DNA from 2 places in the Pantoea eucrina genome. Region 2 is predicted to be linked to the other one. Evidence: predicted binding sites of a transcription regulator. Region 2 holds the regulator's gene; the other holds the start of a gene.
The links. Region 2 encodes LexA, which represses DNA repair genes until DNA is damaged. Its sites were predicted from a motif close to TNCTGTATGTACATACAGNA; they were not measured.
Positions count from the first base shown of each region.

Region 1: the regulator LexA is predicted to act here: its motif matches at 1,747-1,766, upstream of LAC65_RS06675 (metal-dependent hydrolase).

Region 1 is NZ_CP083448.1:1,413,300-1,423,012, reverse strand. It holds gene LAC65_RS06690 (fructosamine kinase family protein) at 1-289, shown strand, start outside; gene LAC65_RS06685 (YniB family protein) at 294-830, opposite strand; gene hxpB (hexitol phosphatase HxpB) at 976-1,644, shown strand; gene LAC65_RS06675 (metal-dependent hydrolase) at 1,785-2,372, shown strand; gene LAC65_RS06670 (L-cystine transporter) at 2,530-3,921, shown strand; gene osmE (osmotically-inducible lipoprotein OsmE) at 3,987-4,322, opposite strand; gene LAC65_RS06660 (multidrug effflux MFS transporter) at 4,504-5,694, shown strand; gene nadE (ammonia-dependent NAD(+) synthetase) at 5,812-6,639, shown strand; gene cho (excinuclease Cho) at 6,751-7,611, shown strand; gene spy (ATP-independent periplasmic protein-refolding chaperone Spy) at 7,695-8,186, opposite strand; gene astE (succinylglutamate desuccinylase) at 8,496-9,485, opposite strand; gene astB (N-succinylarginine dihydrolase) at 9,512-9,713, opposite strand, start outside.
Region 2 is NZ_CP083448.1:252,477-262,189, reverse strand. It holds gene LAC65_RS01170 (quinone oxidoreductase) at 1-954, shown strand, start outside; gene pspG (envelope stress response protein PspG) at 1,135-1,365, opposite strand; gene dusA (tRNA dihydrouridine(20/20a) synthase DusA) at 1,579-2,574, opposite strand; gene LAC65_RS01155 (conjugal transfer protein TraF) at 2,665-3,927, opposite strand; gene zur (zinc uptake transcriptional repressor Zur) at 4,316-4,837, shown strand; gene LAC65_RS01145 (CsbD family protein) at 4,888-5,100, opposite strand; gene dinF (MATE family efflux transporter DinF) at 5,246-6,568, opposite strand; gene lexA (transcriptional repressor LexA) at 6,698-7,312, opposite strand; gene LAC65_RS01130 (diacylglycerol kinase) at 7,418-7,786, opposite strand; gene plsB (glycerol-3-phosphate 1-O-acyltransferase PlsB) at 7,914-9,713, shown strand, end outside.

The sequences.
Region 1 (9,713 bases), 1.2 Mb from region 2:
CAGCAGCGGGCCATGGATTTTCGATCCTGCCTGCTACTGGGGTGACCGCGAATGCGACCTGGCGATGCTGAGTTATTACCATGAACTGCCGCGTGAGATCATGCAGGGCTATCACGCAGAGTGGCCGCTGGCAGAGGGATTTTCGCAACGCCAGCCTGTATATCAGCTCTATTACCTGCTGAACCGCGCGAACGTTTTTTCCGGCCAGTGGCAGGAGGAGGCGCAGTTTGCCGTCAGTCAGCTGCTTAGCGACGACAAACTGGCGCAGGATCGGGCCAGACCGGCCTGATGATTTAAAGCATGCCCAGCAGCGTCAGTAAAAAGTAGCCGGCAACAGCAATAATTACTGGCAGGATATAGAGCGGAAAAATCTGCAGCAGAATAGTGTGGTGCGGGACGCGGATTTTTTCCTCAAGCTGCGCGCGCGTGCGGCCTTCGCTGCCCTTTGCCTGCTCCAGAATCAGCTGATCTTCAATGCCCTCTTTAACATGCCGCGACTGGCGCCACATGCGCGCACCCGATGCCTGTAAAGCCATGCCGATAAAAATCAGCGCATAAACGATCCAGAAACCGATATTTGCCCCGCCGTGAAAATCGGGCACCGGCGAGTTGTGCCAGAACGGATTGAGAAACGACGTATTGAATTTAAGCATGTCCACCATGACATGGATAAAATCCAGCAATACGGCATCCAGTCCGGGCTGCTTTACGCTGTGCTGATATAAATAACCGAGCATGGAAACAATTGTCGACAGCAGTGCCGGAATGAAAATGATCCAGCCAGCCACGCGCTTAAGGATGGCGACCTGGCCAGCCTGTTGGTATGTCATGCAGACTTCCCTATACAGATAATTATTTTGCCCTAAGTCTACCTGCAGTCGGCGATTTTTTCCTGAAAAATGCGTTACCTGTCGCGTCCTTGTTTTCGCACTCTGGCGTGATAAGGTGGCGCAAACCGCTAAGAAGGATATTGTCATGCGCTATCGTCGTCCGGTGTACGCCGCTATTTTTGATATGGATGGTTTACTGATTGATTCTGAACCGCTGTGGGATCAGGCTGAGATGGAGGTACTGGCAAGCCTTGGCGTTGACGTCAGTCGTCGCGCGGAGCTGCCTGACACGCTTGGCCTGCGCATCGATCAGACCGTACGCATGTGGTATGAGGCACAGCCGTGGCAGGGTGCGACTCAGGCCGACGTCACGGCGCGTATTATCGATCGTACGCTATCGCTGATCGAAGCGCAGCAGCCGCTGCTGCCCGGTGTCGATCAGGCGCTGCGGCTCTGTCAGCAGCAGGGGCTGCGGATTGCGCTCGCTTCCGCTTCGCCGCTGGCCATGCTGGAGCGGGTGCTGGAGATGTTCCGGCTGCGGCCCTGCTTTTCCGCCCTCGCCTCTGCTGAAGCGCTGCCGCTGAGCAAACCTCATCCGCAGGTCTATCTGAATGCGGCAGCGGCGCTTGATATCGATCCGCTTAACTGTGTGGCGCTGGAAGACTCCTTCAACGGCATGATCGCCTGTAAAGCGGCGCGCATGCGTTCTATTGTGGTGCCTGCGGCTGCACACTACGCGGATGCCCGCTGGGCGCTGGCAGATGTGCGGCTGCCGAGCCTGACGGAACTGCGCGCAGAGCATCTGTTTAACTGACCGCAGGGTGTATGGCGCAGTCTGATACAGCGGTCAGCCAGCGCGAAAATAATTCACTCTTCGTTACAGCGTCACCGTTCTCATTTACTGGATAAATCCCTATACTGGATGCATTGACAGTTTTGTATCCGGATTTAATCATGACGGCCGAAGGCCATATAATTTTTGCTATCGCCAGCGCTATTTTTGCCAAGCGTGCTGAGCTGACACCGGTTCTGGCTGCAGCGGACTGGTGGCATCTGGTTCCCGCTACGCTGCTGACCTGCCTGCTGCCGGATATCGACCACCCCCGATCCACGCTGGGCCAGCGTTTTCGCTGGCTCTCTCAGCCCATCGCGCGGGCGTTTGGACATCGCGGTTTTACCCACAGTTTGCTGGCAGTGGCTATCAGCCTGTGGCTGTTTAAAGTGAACGTGCCGGCAGACTGGTTTCTGCCGGCGGATGTGCTGCAGGGACTGACGCTGGGCTACCTGAGCCATATCGTGGCTGACATGCTGACGCCAGCTGGCGTTCCGCTGCTGTGGCCCTGCCGCTGGCGCTTTCGTCTGCCTATTCTCAGAAGCCAGAGCGGTAATCAGCTGGAGCGGATACTTTGTCTGGGACTGGTGGTTGCGGCGCTCTGGTTTCCGGCTGGCATGCCTGCTTTTGGTGCAAACGGCTGGCCGCAGCAGCTGTTTGATACACTGCAATCCAGCGTGAACCGGTTAATTAATCCGCTAAACGGCTAATAATTACGCCATATTAAACAAAAAGTTATAACCCATACTTTTTGGGTATAAGCCTGCACTTAATTGTGCTGCTAACATCCCTGACATTCTCTGATAGAAATTTACGTTACGCTATGCCGCCTGCACTTTGCAGGACGGCATCTTTCTGGAGTTAAGTATGGATTTCCCTCTTATTATCAACATAGTGGTCTTTGCCGCTCTGCTGGTGCTGCTTAACCGCATTGGCAACCAGAGCTGGAGCCTGTCAAAGCGCGTACTGACCGGCCTGGTGCTGGGCGTGCTGTTTGGCCTGGCGCTTCAGGCGGTTTATGGCGAAAACAGCGCAGTGGTTAAGGATTCGATCGGCTGGTTTAATCTGGTCGGTAATGGCTATGTACAGCTGCTGCAGATGATTGTTATGCCGCTGGTATTCGCCTCAATACTGAGCGCGGTGGCGCGTCTGCATAACGCCTCCTCGCTGGGCAAAATCAGCGTGCTGACCATCGGTGTACTGCTGTTTACCACGGCTATCTCCGCGCTGGTCGGCGTGATGGTGACCGGCCTCTTCCACCTCAGCGCTGAAGGGCTGGTGCAGGGTGCGCAGGAGACCGCGCGTCTGAATGCTATTCAGAGCAACTATGCGGGTAAAGTCGCCGATCTCAGCACGCCGCAGCTGCTGCTCTCTTTCATCCCTAAAAACCCGTTTGCCGATCTGGCAGGCGCGAACCCGACCTCCATTATCAGTGTCGTTATCTTTGCTGCTTTCCTCGGCGTCGCTGCACTGCATCTGCTGCGCGATGATAAAGTGAAAGGTGAACGCGTACTGGCCGCGATTGATACGCTGCAGTCCTGGGTGATGAAACTGGTGCGCCTGATCATGAAGCTGACGCCATATGGCGTACTGGCTCTGATGACCAAAGTGGTCGCCGGCTCTAACCTGCACGATATCGTTAAGCTGGGCAGCTTTGTTCTCGCCTCCTATCTTGGCCTTGCGATTATGTTTGGCGTGCATGCGCTGCTGCTGTCGATCAACGGCATCAATCCGCTGCGCTTCTTCCGCAAAGTATGGCCGGTGATCACTTTCGCTTTCACCAGCCGCTCCAGCGCGGCCAGCATTCCGCTGAATGTGGAAACGCAGACGCGCCGTCTCGGCGTGCCGGAAGCGATTGCCAGCTTTTCCGCCTCCTTCGGTGCCACAATTGGTCAGAACGGCTGTGCCGGGCTCTATCCGACAATGCTGGCCGTGATGGTTGCTCCTACTGTCGGTATTAACCCGTTTGATCCGGTCTGGATCGCCACGCTGGTCGGGATCGTCACCCTGAGTTCCGCTGGCGTAGCCGGTGTGGGCGGCGGTGCTACCTTTGCTGCGCTGATTGTGCTGCCGGCAATGGGGCTGCCGGTGACGCTGGTCGCGCTGCTGATTTCCATTGAGCCGCTGATTGATATGGGCCGTACCGCGCTCAACGTGAACGGTTCAATGACGGCCGGTTCGCTGACCAGCCGCTGGCTGGGTCAGACCGACAAAAAAATCCTGGAGAGCGATGAGCACGCCGAACTGGCGCATCGCTAAGCGCTGACTTCAGCATGAAAAAGGGCCCGTCTCAGACGGGCCCTTTTTTATTCAGCAAAAAAGAGTTACTGCGCAACCTGCGGATCGGTGTCGTACTCTTTGCAGCTCTGGAAGCCGTAGTTCATCACGCGACCGGTATCGTTGTAGCTGACAAAATAGGTCTGCATTTTGCCATCGCGCTCGCCGATAACGTAAGTCTGGCAGGTGCCACGCGCGTGCGCCATGGTCACTTCGGTCGAAGCCGGACCCGCAATCTGACGCACCTGTTCACGCGTCATGCCTTTTTTAACATCTTTTACCACCGGTTTGGTGACATAACTTTCCGCGCGATCGTAAGTGGTACAACCAGACAGAGCAGCCAGCGTCATAGCGGCAGCGATACATCCCAGCACTTTATTCATTTTTTGTTCCTCATACTTTGTCCATGTCGGAATAAGCCTGGAACACAAATTCAGATTTATCAACCTGGTGGCGACGCTTTTAGATGCGTTCATCGCAATATATCCGGAGTAAAAAAGCTGTGCTGCTGCGCCCTGCTCCGTATAATCGCGCGGTTAACTTTTTACCCGGCTCAGAGGCCCCATGACATCTGCACACCCTAACCGGCTGGTTTACGCCATCACGCTCGGACTTCTGGCGGCGCTCGGACCGCTCTGTATCGACCTCTATCTCCCCGCGCTGCCTGAACTGGCGCGCGATCTGCACACGCAGACCTCCACCGCTCAGCTCAGTCTGACTGCTGGCCTGCTGGGCCTCGGGGCGGGACAGCTGCTATTTGGTCCCATGAGCGATAAATTTGGCCGCATCCGGCCCCTGCTGCTGTCGCTGCTGCTGCTGTTTATTGCCTCTGTCGGCTGCGCGCTGGCAAAAGATATCCATTCGCTACTGATTGCCCGCCTGTTTGAGGGGCTGGCTGGCGCTGGCGGTGCCGTGCTGTCGCGCGCTATCGCCCGGGATATGTATAGCGGACACGAGCTGACGCGCTTTTTTGCGCTGCTGATGCTGGTCAACGGCCTTGCACCGGTGGGAGCGCCGGTACTGGGCGGCGCGCTGATGACAATCATGAGCTGGCGCGGCATTTTTCTCGTACTGGCGGCGATCGCCATTCTGCTGATTCTGCTGGCGCGCTGGCAGCTGCATGAGACGCTGCCGCCTGCACGCCGTAGCCAGGGCTCTCTGTTTTCCGCCTGGGCGGCGCTGGGCCAGGTCGTTACGCATCGGCCCTTTATGGGTTTTTGCCTGACGCAGGGCTTTATGATGTCAGGCATGTTTGCCTATATCGGCGCCTCACCGTTTGTGCTGCAGCAGATCTACGGCCTCTCGCCTCAGGCGTTCAGCCTCTGCTTTGCTGCCAACGGGTGCGGCCTGATTATCGCCTCACAAACCAGCGCACGGCTCTGTCCGCTCTGGGGCGAATACCGGGTGCTTAAGGGCGGGCTGACGCTGGCATTTGTCGCCTCCGCCACCCTGCTGACCGCCGCGCTGAGCGACGCCGCCCTGCCGGTTATTCTGGTGGCGCTATTTTTCTCTATTGCCAGTAACGGTGTAATCGCAACCACCGCCGCATCGCTGGCGATGCAGAGTCAGGGGCACCGCGCCGGCAGTGCTTCTGCGGTTATCGGCGTCACCATGTTTACGCTGGGCGCCATCAGCGTGCCGGTTAGCGGCGTGGGCGGGACCTCGGTTATCAGCATGAGCGCCACCATTTTCGGCTGCTTTATGCTGGCAATCCTGATGTTTACCCTGCTGGCGCAGCGGCCTGAAAGCGCCTGATTCAGCAGCAAACCGTCTGCGCCAGTCGCCGTTTGGCTTGTTGTTTTGCGGCCAAGGCGTTAGCTTTAGCTGATGTTACGCATCATGCCGTCAGGCTTCTGACTTGAGGAGAGGTTCATGTCACTGCAGCAGGAAATTATTCAGGCCCTTGGTGTTAAACCCGCTATCGATCCGCAGCAGGAGATCCGCGTCAGCGTCGATTTCCTGAAAGCGTACCTGAAAGCGCATCCTTTTCTGAAAACGCTGGTGCTGGGCATCAGCGGCGGGCAGGACTCAACGCTGACCGGTAAGCTGGCGCAGATGGCGGTCAGCGAGCTGCGTCATGAGACCGGCGATAAAGAGTACACCTTTATTGCCGTGCGCCTGCCGTATGGTAAACAGGCCGACGAGCAGGATTGTCAGGATGCGCTGGCGTTTATTCAGCCCGATCGTACCCTGGTGGTGAATATCAAAGAGGCGGTGCTGGCGAGCGAGCGCGCACTGCAGGAAGCGGGTATCGCGCTGTCAGATTTTGTCCGCGGTAACGAAAAGGCGCGTGAACGCATGAAGGCGCAGTACAGCATCGCCGGCATGACCAAAGGTATCGTGCTGGGCACCGATCACGCGGCGGAAGCGGTGACCGGTTTTTATACCAAATATGGCGATGGCGGCAGCGACGTGAACCCGATCTTTCGCCTTAACAAAGGCCAGGGTAAACAGCTGCTGAAGGCGCTGGGCTGTCCGGAGCACCTCTGGATGAAACATCCCACGGCCGATCTTGAAGACGATCGTCCCGGCCTGCAGGATGAGGTGGCGCTTGGCGTAACCTATCAGCAGATCGATGATTATCTGGAAGGCAAAACCATCAATGCCGAATCGGCAAAAATTATCGAGGGCTGGTACACCAAAACCGAACATAAGCGCCGTATGCCGGTGACTGTGTTTGACGACTACTGGAAAAAGTAGCCCCTCCCTGCGACTCTCCCTCTGCGGAGAGAGAGTCGCGCCTCGCTTGCCACTGGCGATAAAATCAGCACGCTGATACACTGTATACAAAACCAGTAAGCGGAGCATTCTTTGGTCAGACGAGCAACCAGCCATCGCCTCGACTTTGACGCGGCGGCAATCTATCAATATCCCGAACACCTGCGCCAGTGGCTTGAAGGGCTGCCTAAAGTGCCCGGCGTCTATACCTTTCACGGCGAGAGTGAAAATCTGCCTCTTTATATCGGCAAAAGCATTAATTTGCGCAGCCGGGTGATGGCGCATTTTCGCACCACGGATGAAGCGAGCATGCTGCGTCAGGCGCGGCGCGTAAGCTGGATCCCCACCGCCGGCGATATTGGCGCGCAGCTGCTGGAAGCGCAGATGATTAAAACGCAGCAGCCGTTATTTAATAAGCGCCTGCGCAAAAATCGTCAGCTCTGCTCACTTCAGCTGGGAGAAGGCGCGCCGGAAGTGGTCTATGCAAAAGATGTCGATTTCTCTCGTTCACCCGATCTCTACGGGCTGTTTCGCAGCCGTTTTGCCGCGCTGGAGAAGCTTAAAAGCATGGCCGATGAGCTGCAGCTCTGTCACGGCCTGCTTGGGCTGGAGAGCCTGCGGCCAGGGCGCGGCTGCTTTCGCGCAGCACTGAAGCGCTGTGCCGGCGCCTGCTGCGGAAAAGAGAGTGTTGAAGCGCACCAGCAGCGGCTCCGCGAGGGGCTGGAACGCTTTCGCGTGGTGTGCTGGCCGTGGGAAGGCCCGGTTGGCATGGTGGAGCGCGGCGCTGAGATGACACAAATCCATGTGATCGATCACTGGTTCTGGCTGGGTTCTGTTGCCACTGAAGCGGAAGCGCGCCAGCTGCAGCGCGCGCGCCAGGGGTTTGATCACGACGGCTATAAAATTCTCTGCCGTCCGCTGCTTTCCGGCGAGTTCCCGCTGATAGAGCTATAAAAAAAACCGCCGACGCTGTTCAGGGCGGTACTCTGCCCTGAACAGCGCCGGCGGTCTTAATCCGGATCGATCACGGTGTGTGTTTACTCACCGTCAGCAGGCGGTGGTGGCATTTTACCATCGTGTGGCGCTTTTTCCGTCAGGCGCGTTTCGAAATTGGCGTTGTACTGCTTTTTCTGTTCCGGCGTCAGTACGTTGTAGATTTTGTTCTGGGTTTCCATCATGCGTACCGCATTCTCTTTGGCGTTTGCGGTCATCTTCTCAGCCTGTGCTTCCGCTTTGCTGCGATCGAAGCTGTCGGCGGCAATAATGGCATGGTTCGCGCGGCGCGCCTCCGGCGACGGGCGCTGCATCTCTTTATGACCATCCTGCATGATGGTGCGGATCTGTGTTTTCTGCGCATCGGTCAGAGTAATGCCTTTGAACATCTCCATACCGTGATGACGCATCGGCTTATGCATCGGCTTTTCAGTGCCGGCCGGCGGTGGCGTCAGGTTATCGGCCGCAGCGTGGACGATATTGGCGGCACCCAGTGCCATTGCGGTAGCCAGAAAAACAGAAGTCAGTTTACGCATAATATTGTCCTTTCTTGTCAGTTATATGACGACAGCCTGTGTCGCGTCTTCGGAAACAAGCATACGACGCTGAACGTCAACTACTCAGAACCTGAGTAAAGCCCTGAAAGCATAGAAGATAGATATCGTGCGATCGTGGAGAGATTGCGAAGAATTACGTGAGAAAATGCAAAAAAGTATGACAATAGCGGGAAAATGGCAGGAATTAAGGAGGAGTGTAATGAGTTTGCCCGCGCCGGGAAAGCAAAATGTTAAGCGATCGCTATCAGCATGGCTGACGCCATCAGGCGTCAGCCATGCTGCAGCCGTTTATTGCGCCGGCATCTGTGCGTTCTCTTCCGTCAGCATCAGCCCGGCGCGTAATCCCGGCGCCACCTGCGGATTGGGAAACAGTACATATTCCCGCGCCTGCTGTACGTAATAGCGAGTGTCGCCCTCTTCTGCCAGCAGCGTGCCCTGGGGAAACGCGGTGAAATTCAGCGTGTCCGCGCTCATATGCAGCGTAAATCCCTCTCCCTGACGGGTGATTTGTTGTGAAACGTGATAGCGCCGCGGCTGCGTATGCGGCTGCGGCCACGTTTCGCCCTCCAGCAGCGCAGCGAGTGCCCGCTGCACTGCCCTGAACTGCGTGAGATCATTTTCACCAAACGGCAGCGCCTTACCCAGTTCCAGCGTCGAACTCGCCGCATGATGATGCTCACAACTATAGTGGGTGAAGGTGCCGCCCGGCGCACGATGAAAAACCAGCGCCTCCAGCTCAGCTGCGGCCAGCCACTGCATAAACGTATCCGGCCACGGTCGCGCGTTCGCGGGCATAACGGCAAAGCGTGGATAATAAGAGCCACGAATAGCGGTATGCAGATCAAGATGCCAGCGCGACGTCTGCCTGTGGCAGCTGCGCCAGAATCGCTCCATCACCTGTTCCAGCTGCAGGGCGCGCTGTGCCTCACTGGTTTCACTGACCCGCTGCCAGCGGCCACCAAACAGCCGGTTGAGATCGTACTGCTGATAGCGACGGCCGCTGCGCAGCGCCGCCGGATTACCCAGTATCACCAGCAGCCGCACCGCCAGCGGTTTTTCTCCGCTAAGCAGCGGCGCCAGCAGCTGCTCCACTATCTCCACCGGCGCGGTTTCATTGCCGTGGATCCCGGCTGACAGCACCAGCGCCCGGTCGCAGTGCGTCAGCGGCGTCAGCGAGAGGATCCCTTCCGCCTGCCACTGCCAGCGCAGATAAGCTGTCTCGCCCTGCGTGACGGCAGGCGGCGTGCCCGCCAGCGTCTGCTGTAAAAAACTGCGCATATTTTCTCCTTAATCCTGCCTCAGCCTCAGCGCTGAAAGGCGTAGACGCTGCCCAGCTTCAGCAGCTGCGTCAGCGCATCCAGAGCGTCACGCCCCTCCTGCAGCAGCGCCGGATCGGCTAAATCCGCCTGCGTGAGATAGTCGCGATAGTGGCGTTCTGCCCACTGGCTGAGCTGCGTAAACAGCTGCTCGTTCATCATTACCGCCGGGTTGACCGCCCGCTGCTCT
Region 2 (9,713 bases):
GGTGGCCCGGAGGTTTTGCAGTGGGCAGATTTTGATCCTGCCGATCCGGCTGAGCATGAGGTGCAGGTAGAAAACCGGGCGATAGGCATCAACTATATCGACACCTATGTGCGCAGCGGGCTCTACCCGGTTTCAGCCTTTCCTTCCGGACTCGGTACCGAAGCGGCAGGCGTGGTCAGCAAAGTGGGCGCAGCGGTCACGCGTTTTCAGCCTGGCGATCGGGTGGTTTACTGTCAGGCCGCTCTGGGCGCTTACAGTGAACTTCACAACGTTGCGGAAGAGCGGCTGGCGCTGCTGCCGGAGAGTATCTCTTTTGAAACGGCGGCTGCCTCATTTCTTAAAGGGCTGACGGTCCAGTATCTGCTGCGACAAACCTGGAAAGTCAAAGCGGATGAGACGTTTCTGTTTCATGCTGCCGCAGGCGGTGTGGGTCTGATTGCCTGCCAGTGGGCCAAAGCGCTGGGTGCACATCTTATCGGCACGGTGGGTTCTGCCGAAAAAGCGCAGATTGCCAAAGCGGCTGGCGCATGGGCCACCATCAACTATCGCGAAGAGGATATTGCACAGCGCGTCAGCGAACTGACGCAGGGGAAAAAAGTGGCCGTGGTGTACGACTCTGTCGGTAAGGATACCTGGGAACCATCGCTCGACTCTCTGCAGCGCCACGGGCTGCTGGTCAGCTTTGGCAACGCCTCCGGCCCGGTAACCGGCGTGGATTTAGGAATTCTTAATAAGAAAGGCTCTCTGTTTGTCACCCGCCCGTCGCTGTTTGGCTATATCACAAACCGTGAGGAGCTGGAGCAGGCGAGCAGTGAACTCTTTTCCCTGATAGCCAGCCGCGCCATTCAGGTAAACGTACCGGAGCAGCAGAAGTTCCCGCTGCGCGATGCCATGCGCGCGCATCAGATACTGGAGAGTCGTGCGACCCAGGGCTCCAGCCTGCTGCTGCCCTGATGCAGGCAAAAAAAGAGGGCTTCCTGAAGGAAGCCCCTGATTCTTTTTTTAGTTCGCGCTGGTGTAGGGACAGCGGTACTGAATCTGTATACGTATAGTGGCAGAAAACATAAGTAAAAAATATGTTTACGTTTTATTTAGCGCCAGCGGAATTCAGCGCTGTGATCTGAGCCGCATTTTTTACCAGCCGCGTCGCTCCATCCTGCTGATTTTTCTCCTGAGCCGGTTCAGTCTGGTGCTGCTACCCGGTGTGGTAACGCTGCGCCAGACCCAGACGGCGACCACGGCCAGCAGCAGCCAGGGTAACAGTTTTATAACAAAGGCAAACAGGCCGGTTAAAAACATCAGCGCGGTGGCAACGGCTAAAGCCGCAATCACCCCCAGCAGGGAAACGCCGGTCAGCAACAGCATTAAAAAGAACCCAAGCACAAATACAATTTCCACGTCTATTCTCCTCTGTCAGGACTCTGCTGACAGATACAATTTTCGTGCCAGATCGGTTAATTTATAAGATATTGATTGAAAAGTATTTATTCAGGGCACTGCGGTAGAAGTGGTGAAAAAAACCAGGTTTCAGGCAAAATAAAACCGCACCTTTCTGCTGCGGTTTTCAGAGCGCGCGGATTACGCTTCCTGGGGGATGCGATCGGCCACCAGCGCCAGCGCGGCTTCCAGCACCCGCACATCAGCACCCGGTTTATGGGCATTTTCGCTCAGATACCGTCGCCACTGACGGGCACCCGGAATACCCTGAAACAGCCCCAGCATATGCCGGGTGACGTGCCCCAGATAAGTGCCCTGCGTCAGTTCCGCTTCGATATAGGGATACATTGAACGCACAACGGCGACCAGATCCACTGCCGGCGTTGTGCGGCCAAAAAGCTCGCGGTCAACCTGCGCCAGCACGGAAGGATTTTGATACGCTTCGCGGCCCATCATCACGCCATCCAGATGCATCAGGTGCGTCTTGGCCTCTTCCAGCGTTTTTACCCCGCCGTTGATCGCCATGGTCAGCGCCGGAAAATCACGTTTTAGCTGATAAACGCGCGGATAGTCCAGCGGCGGGATCTCCCGGTTCTCTTTGGGGCTCAGGCCTGACAGCCAGGCTTTGCGAGCGTGAATGATAAAGGTGTCGCAGCCGCCCCGCTCTGCCACGGTGCCGGTAAAGTCGCGCAGAAACGCGTAGCTGTCCTGCTCATCAATACCGATGCGGGTTTTTACCGTGACCGGAATAGAAACCACATCGCGCATCGCTTTAATGCAGTCAGCCACCAGGTTCGCATCCGCCATCAGGCAGGCACCAAAACGACCGTTCTGTACGCGGTCGGAAGGACAGCCCACGTTAAGGTTGATCTGATCGTAACCGCGCGCTTCAGCCAGTCGGGCACACTGCGCCAGCGCCGCCGGATCGCTGCCGCCCAGCTGCAGCGCAACCGGATGCTCCTCTTCGCTATAGGCAAGGTAATCGCCTTTGCCATGAATAATCGCGCCGGTCGTCACCATTTCGGTATAGAGCAGCGTATCGCCGGTCAGCTTGCGATGAAAATAGCGGCAGTGACGATCGGTCCAGTCGAGCATCGGCGCGATAGAGAAGCGTTGCGAAGAGAAGTTATCAGTCATGAAGCGCAGTAGATCCGGAGTTAAATGATGAGAAACTGCGCAATGATACCACAGCCGTCACGGACGACACAGCCGCCCGTGACAGACCCGTCAGAAGTTAAAGCCGAGCTGTACCATCGCACCCCAGGTACGATCTTTACCGGCGGAGCCCGCGAGATCCAGATGCACCGCATTATTAAACGGCGACAGCCCGAGGCCGGCGGTAACCACGTTAACGTCATTTGATTTCAGATCGGCGCGATAGCCTGCCCGCAGTGCCAGCCAGTCGAGCACGCGATATTCCGCGCCTGCGCCCGCATACTGGCTGCTCTCCTGCGACTTAAAGCGTTTGGTTTCCGTCAGGTCCACATCGCCGGTCAGGGTAACCGGCCCGCGCTCCCATGCCAGTCCGGTTGTCACCAGCGGACGGATTTGATAGGTATCGCGATAGCCATTGACGACTTTGGTTTCCAGATCGCGTGAGATCAGGTTCTGCCCGGTCAGACCAAACGTCCAGTTTTCAGCAAACGCGGTTGCGAGACCGGCATCAACGTTAAAGCCGGTGTCTGAACTGCGATAGCGTCCGTTTTTAAGATCGTTTTTATCGTAGTTATAGACGCTGGCGCTGTAGTTATAGAGCCAGGTCTTCTGCAGCTTGGGCGTAATACCGAGCGAGACCGGATGACCGGCAACCGTGAACTCATGCGCCATGGCGATACCATAATCGGTGACCAGCGCTGCCAGTCCGTTCGCGCTGGAGCGCAGGTTATCCTGATCGCCCGGCTGCGGAAACGCCCCGTTTGCCAGACTATCCAGATAATCGATATCGCTCTGAGCCACATTGGCCCGGATATGGGCGGTGCCATAGGCTTTGGTAATAAAAGCAAACGGCAGCGTCGCATTGGGAACGGTGACGGCCAGCGCAACGCCAGCGGTGGCATCCGCTTTGTTACCTTTAAGCCCGCGCAGCTGATCGGCCATATCACCGGCTGCGGCACGCAGTTGCGGTACCGCATTGATGGCGGCAAACGGATCCGAGATGAGATTCGCGTTGATGTTATCAATCACGTCGCGATAGCGATCAACCGTATCGGTGATGTCATCAATGCGATCGACCAGCTTGTCTTTATCCGTCACCTGTAACCCGGCAGAGGGAAAAATAATGCCGGCGTTCTCTTCCGGCTGCGCGCGTGTCATCAGCGCGGGGTTAGCCAGCACGGCAGAGCTCCAGTGCGACGATGCGACACCGGTTCCGCCCATCGCATCATTGCGCGCATCATACCAGGTTCCCGCGGCCAGCGCTGAAGAGGAAACCAGCAGCGCGTTTAAACCAGCAAAATAAGCCACCCGGGCCAGCGTAAAGCGTGTTGTCATCATGAGGCTGCTATCACCTTAAAAAATTATTGAGTGTCGCGTAGGCGAAATAATGGTGTTAACCGCTATTCTGAATGGCGGCTAACGCTTCATTGCTGTGAACTGAAAGGGATAAGCACTGCTGTTCGCAGAATTGGACACGATTGCGTCACACTGCGCTTTTTTTAGCCACTCAGGCGAATTATTGCTCTTATAAGGCCAGTGATAACTTTAGCCTGCCTGAACCATATCGGGAATCTGGTCACTTGCAAAGCAAAAATAGCGCGCTAAACACGCTTAAAATTGCCGGATAAGTGTGATCGACAGCACGCTTCGGCCAGGGCAGGCAAAAACAGCATGGGCGGATGGAGTGTGATAAAATAACATCACCTGTTAGCCGGAGAACATTATGTCAACTCTTACCCCAGCGCAGCTGCTGACCCAGGTCGAGGCGCTCTGTCTCGATCGCGGCGTGCGTCTTACGCCACAGCGTGCCGAAGTACTGCGCCTGATGGCTGAGCAGAAAGGTTCTGTCAGCGCCTACGATCTGCTGGATCAGCTGCGTATGAGTGAGCCTCAGGCGAAGCCGCCCACGATTTACCGCGCCCTCGACTTTTTGCTGGAGCAGGGATTTATCCACCGCGTGGAGTCCAACAACAGCTATGTGGTCTGCCATCATTTCAATGAGCCGGCCCACAGCTCTGTCATGCTGGTTTGCGACAGCTGTGCCGCAGTGAGTGAACAGCAGGCGCACGGCGTGGAAAAAATCATTGCGGGACTGGCTGACCAGGCAAACTTCAGCCTGCGCCATACGGTAATTGAAGCGCACGGCCTGTGCGAAAACTGTGCGGAAATTGCCGCCTGTACACAGCACGCCGGCTGCGCGCACGATCATGAAGCGATGAGTAAAAAACGCGGCAAAAAGGGCTGAGCACACGCCTGAAGGCATGCGGGCGGGTTATGCTCTGAAGCGGGGTGGCACTAGCTGTGTGGATCGTTGTGCCGGCTTTCCCATTCGTTTACTTCGCGCTCCGCTTCTGCTCTGGCATAGCCGTAACGCTCCTGAATTTTGCCGATCAGCTGCTCGCGTCTGCCTTCGATCACGCTCAGGTCATCATCGGTCAGCTTGCCCCACTGCTCTTTGCATTTTCCTTTAAACTGTTTCCGGCTGCCACTCGCTTCATCTCTGTTCATTGCATCTCTCCCCGGTTTGCTGAGCCAGACGGTATGCCACCACAGCGCGGGCTGAACCGCCGTATAACCCGCGTGCTGTCACGTTAAGGTTAACCGCTGCAGCACAAACTGCCAGTTTTGTGGGCTACCGCCTGACCGGCTGCTATCACACGCTGAACCAGCTGTCGCGCTGCCAGTGATGACGCCAGATCAGCCCGAGCGTAATGCCTCTCAGCGCGAGAAATACGGTAATAGCCAGCCATAAACCATGATTCCCGAGCCACGGCAGCGTCAGCAGCGTCAGCGCATAGCCCAGCGCCGCCAGCAGCATGCTGTTGCGCATATCCCGGCCGCGCGTGGCTCCGATAAACATCCCATCCAGCAGATAGCACCAGACGCCAGCCAGCGGCAGGATCACCTGCCAGATCAGATAGCGGTCAGCCGCCTCACGCAGCGACTCAATCGAGGTCAGCAGCGCGATAATTGCCGGACCGCAGAGGGCGTAAATCACAGCGAACAGCAGCGCCACAATGCCCGCCTGCCGGCAGGCGGCATACCAGATCAGCCGCAGCCGGCTGCGATCGCCTGCGCCGGTCGCCTCACCGGAGCAGGCTTCCACCGCATACGCAAAACCATCCAGCGCATAGGCAGTAAAAGTCAGGAACATCAGCAATACCGCATTGACGGCGACCACGTCAGCGCCGAGTCGCGCGCCCAGTAGCGTCAGCGAGGCGAAGCAGAGCTGCAGCAGCAGCGAACGCAGCATGATGTCGCGGTTAAGCCGGAACAGGCGCGCGGCGTCGCCGCGCCAGCTGGCTTTAAGCAGCGAAAATGATATGCCGCGCAGCGCCAGCACCCGCGCCACCATCCATAGCCCCACGGCCAGCGTCACATAGTCCGCGACGGCGGTGGCCGCTGCGGCACCCGCCACGCCCCAGTGCCACTGCAGAACAAACAGCAGATCGAGCAGGATATTCACGACGTTGCCGGTAATAAGCAGCACCATCGGCGCGCGCGCATACTGTACGCCGAGCAGCCAGCCGAGGATCACCAGATTTGCCAGCGTGGCAGGCGCGCTGAGCCAGCGGATAGCGATAAAGGTTTGTGCCTGCTGCTGCACCGCCTCGCTGCCGCCCATCAGCGCGGCTGCCAGCTCGCTGACCGGCGTTCGTAGCGCAATGAACAGCACGCCTGCCGTCAGCGCAATCAGCATCGGCTGGATCAGCGCCCGCGCCAGCGCTGGCTTATCGCGGGCGCCGAACGCCTGCGCCGTCAGGCCAGTGGTGCTCATCCGCAAAAAGAGCAGCAGCATAAAGACAAAGCTGGTGGCCGTTGCACCCACGGCTACGCCGCCGAGGTAAACCGGGCTGTCGAGGTGGCCAATGATAGCCGTATCCACAATGCCCAGCAGCGGTACGCTGATGTTAGAGAGGATCATGGGCAGCGCCAGGCGCCAGAGCGTGCGATCAGAAGAGGTAAACAGCGGCATCAGCCAGTCCTGTTATTGCGGGCAACGCGCCTCATGCAGCTGCACGGCGCCACGGTTGGAAGCAGAGGGGTAATATAGCAGACCGCGGCCTGTGCAGGCACAGACCGCAGCGGGGGGACTAACCAGGTATTACAGCCATTCACCGGTACGGACAATACCGACAGCCAGACCTTCAACGGTCAGAGACTGCTGGCGCGTATCCACTTCGATAGGCTGAAAATCGCTGTTTTCCGGCAGCAGATGCACGATAGCACCCTGCTTTTTCCAGCGTTTTACGGTGACCTCGTCGTCAATGCGCGCCACCACGACCTGGCCATTACGCACATCCTGGGTTTTATGCACGGCAAGCAGATCGCCATCCATAATCCCGATATCTTTCATCGACATGCCGCTAACGCGCAGCAGAAAATCCGCGCTCGGCTTGAACAGGTTAGCATCGACCTGATAGTGGGTCTCGATGTGCTCCTGAGCCAGCAGCGGCTCGCCGGCAGCGACACGCCCGATTAACGGCAGTCCACCGCTTGTCTCTTCTTCCATCAGCAAGCGAATGCCGCGCGAGGCGCCAGAGACAATCTCAATGACCCCTTTACGCGCCAGCGCTTTCAGGTGCTCTTCAGCTGCATTGGGTGAGCGGAAGCCCAGCTGTGAAGCGATTTCAGCACGCGTTGGCGGCATGCCGGTTGTATTAATATGGTCGCGAATCAGGTCATAGACCTGCTGCTGCCTGCTGGTTAACGCTTTCATCCCGCCCCCTGGTTGTTTATACAGTCGCTGTGAGTATATACAGGTATTGGCGAAATGAAAACCGCAGCTGCGGCAAAAATCAGCGATATATCGGTACGGGCGGCCTTAATATGCGTGCGGCCAGAGCAGCGTTATCCAGACAAACAGCGCGAGAAGGATCGTCAGCAGTACGGCGGCAGAACCCATATCCTTAGCGCGGCCCGCCAGCGGATGACGCTCCTGGCCGATTCGGTCGACCACCGCCTCAATCGCGCTGTTGAGGATCTCCACCACCACCACCAGTATCACCGAACCAATTAGCAGCACGCGCGTCACTGCGTCCACATCCAGCCAGCAGGCGACAACTACCGCAATCACCGCTGCAACGGCTTCCTGACGAAAGGCCGCTTCATGTTGCCAGGCTGCGCGTATTCCCTGCCAGGAGTAGCCCGCCGCTTTGATGATACGCAGCAGGCCGGTAACGTTATTTGCCATGAATAGGGAACCCTTGAGTAATTTTGGCGTCAATGAGTGCGCAGCGTGCGATGGCACAGCCACAGATCTCCGCTGCACTTTCTGGTATGCTTGCCGCGCTTTGCTAACAAGAGGCTTCAAGTTGTCTATGTCAGGTTGGCGTAAACTCTATTACAAATTATTGAATTTACCACTCTCTATTTTGGTAAAAAGTAAGGTCATACCGACCGATCCGGTTTCGGAGCACGGTATCGATCCCACTCGTCCCGTGATGTATGTTTTGCCTTATGATTCAAAGGCGGATCTGCTTACATTACGCAACCAGTGTCTGCGGCTTGATCTGCCCGATCCGCTCGCGCCGCTGGAGATTGACGGCACGCTGCTGCCGCGCCATGTGTTTATTCATGATGGCCCGCGTGTCTTTCCTTACTATGTGGCGAACCCGGAGTCAGTGAAACTGTTTCACGACTATCTGGATCTGCATCGTAATAACCCGCAGCTGGATGTCCAGATGCTGCCGGTGGCGGTGATGTTTGGCCGTGCGCCGGGTCGTGAAATTCAGGGCGAGCCTACGCCGCATCTGCGCGTACTGAATGGCGTACAGAAGTTTTTCGCCATTCTCTGGCACGGTCGCGACAGCTTTGTCCGCTTCTCTTCCACCGTCTCGCTGCGCCAGATGGCGACCGAACACGGCACGGATAAGTCGATTGCGCAGAAGCTGGCGCGCGTGGCGCGTATTCACTTTGCCCGCCAGCGTCTCGCCGCGGTGGGACCAAGCCTGCCCGCCCGTCAGGATCTGTTCAACAAGCTGCTGCAGTCGAAGGCGATTGAAAAAGCGGTTGAAGATGAAGCGCGCAGCAAAAAGATTTCGCATGAAAAAGCGCAGCAAAACGCCGTTGAGATGATGGAAGAGATCGCGGCAGACTTCTCATATGAGGCGATCCGCGTTACCGACCGCATCATGGGCTGGCTCTGGAGCCGCCTCTATCAGGGCATTAGCGTCAACGGCGGCGAGCGCGTGCGTCAGCTGGCGCAGGATGGTCATGAAATAGTCTATGTGCCCTGCCACCGCAGCCATATGGATTATCTGCTGCTCTCCTACGTGCTTTATCATCAGGGGCTGGTGCCGCCGCACATCGCTGCCGGTATCAATCTTAACTTCTGGCCAGCCGGGCCCATTTTCCGCCGGCTGGGGGCCTTCTTTATTCGCCGTACCTTTAAGGGCAATAAACTCTACTCCACCGTATTCCGCGAATATCTGGGCGAGCTGTTCAGCCGCGGCTACTCGGTTGAGTACTTTGTTGAGGGCGGACGCTCGCGCACCGGTCGCCTGCTCGATCCCAAAACCGGCACGCTTTCAATGACGCTGCAGGCGCTGCTGCGCGGCGGCAGCCGTCCGATTACGTTTGTACCGATCTACATCGGCTATGAGCACGTAATGGAAGTGGGTACTTACGCCAAAGAGCTGCGCGGCGCAGCGAAAGAGAAAGAGGGCTTTGTGCAGATGGTGCGCGGCCTGCGTAAGCTGCGCAATCTCGGTCAGGGCTACGTTAACTTTGGCGAACCGCTGCCGCTGGTTAACTACCTGAACAAGCATATTCCCGAGTGGCGCGAGGCGATCGACCCGATCGATCCGCAGCGCCCCGCGTGGATGACGCCAGCGGTAAACGATATCGCTGCCCGCCTGATGGTGCGCATTAACGAAGCGGGTGCGGCCAACGCCATGAATCTGTGTGTGACCGCGCTGCTTGCGTCCCGTCAGCGCTCGCTGACGCGTGAGCAGCTGACGGAGCAGCTGGAGTGCTACACCCAGCTGCTGCGCAACGTGCCCTATTCACCGGAAGCGACGGTGCCCGATCTGAGCGCCGAAGCGCTGCTGGATCACGCGATGGGCATGAATAAGTTTGAAACCGAGCAGGACAGCATCGGCGATATCATTATTCTGCCG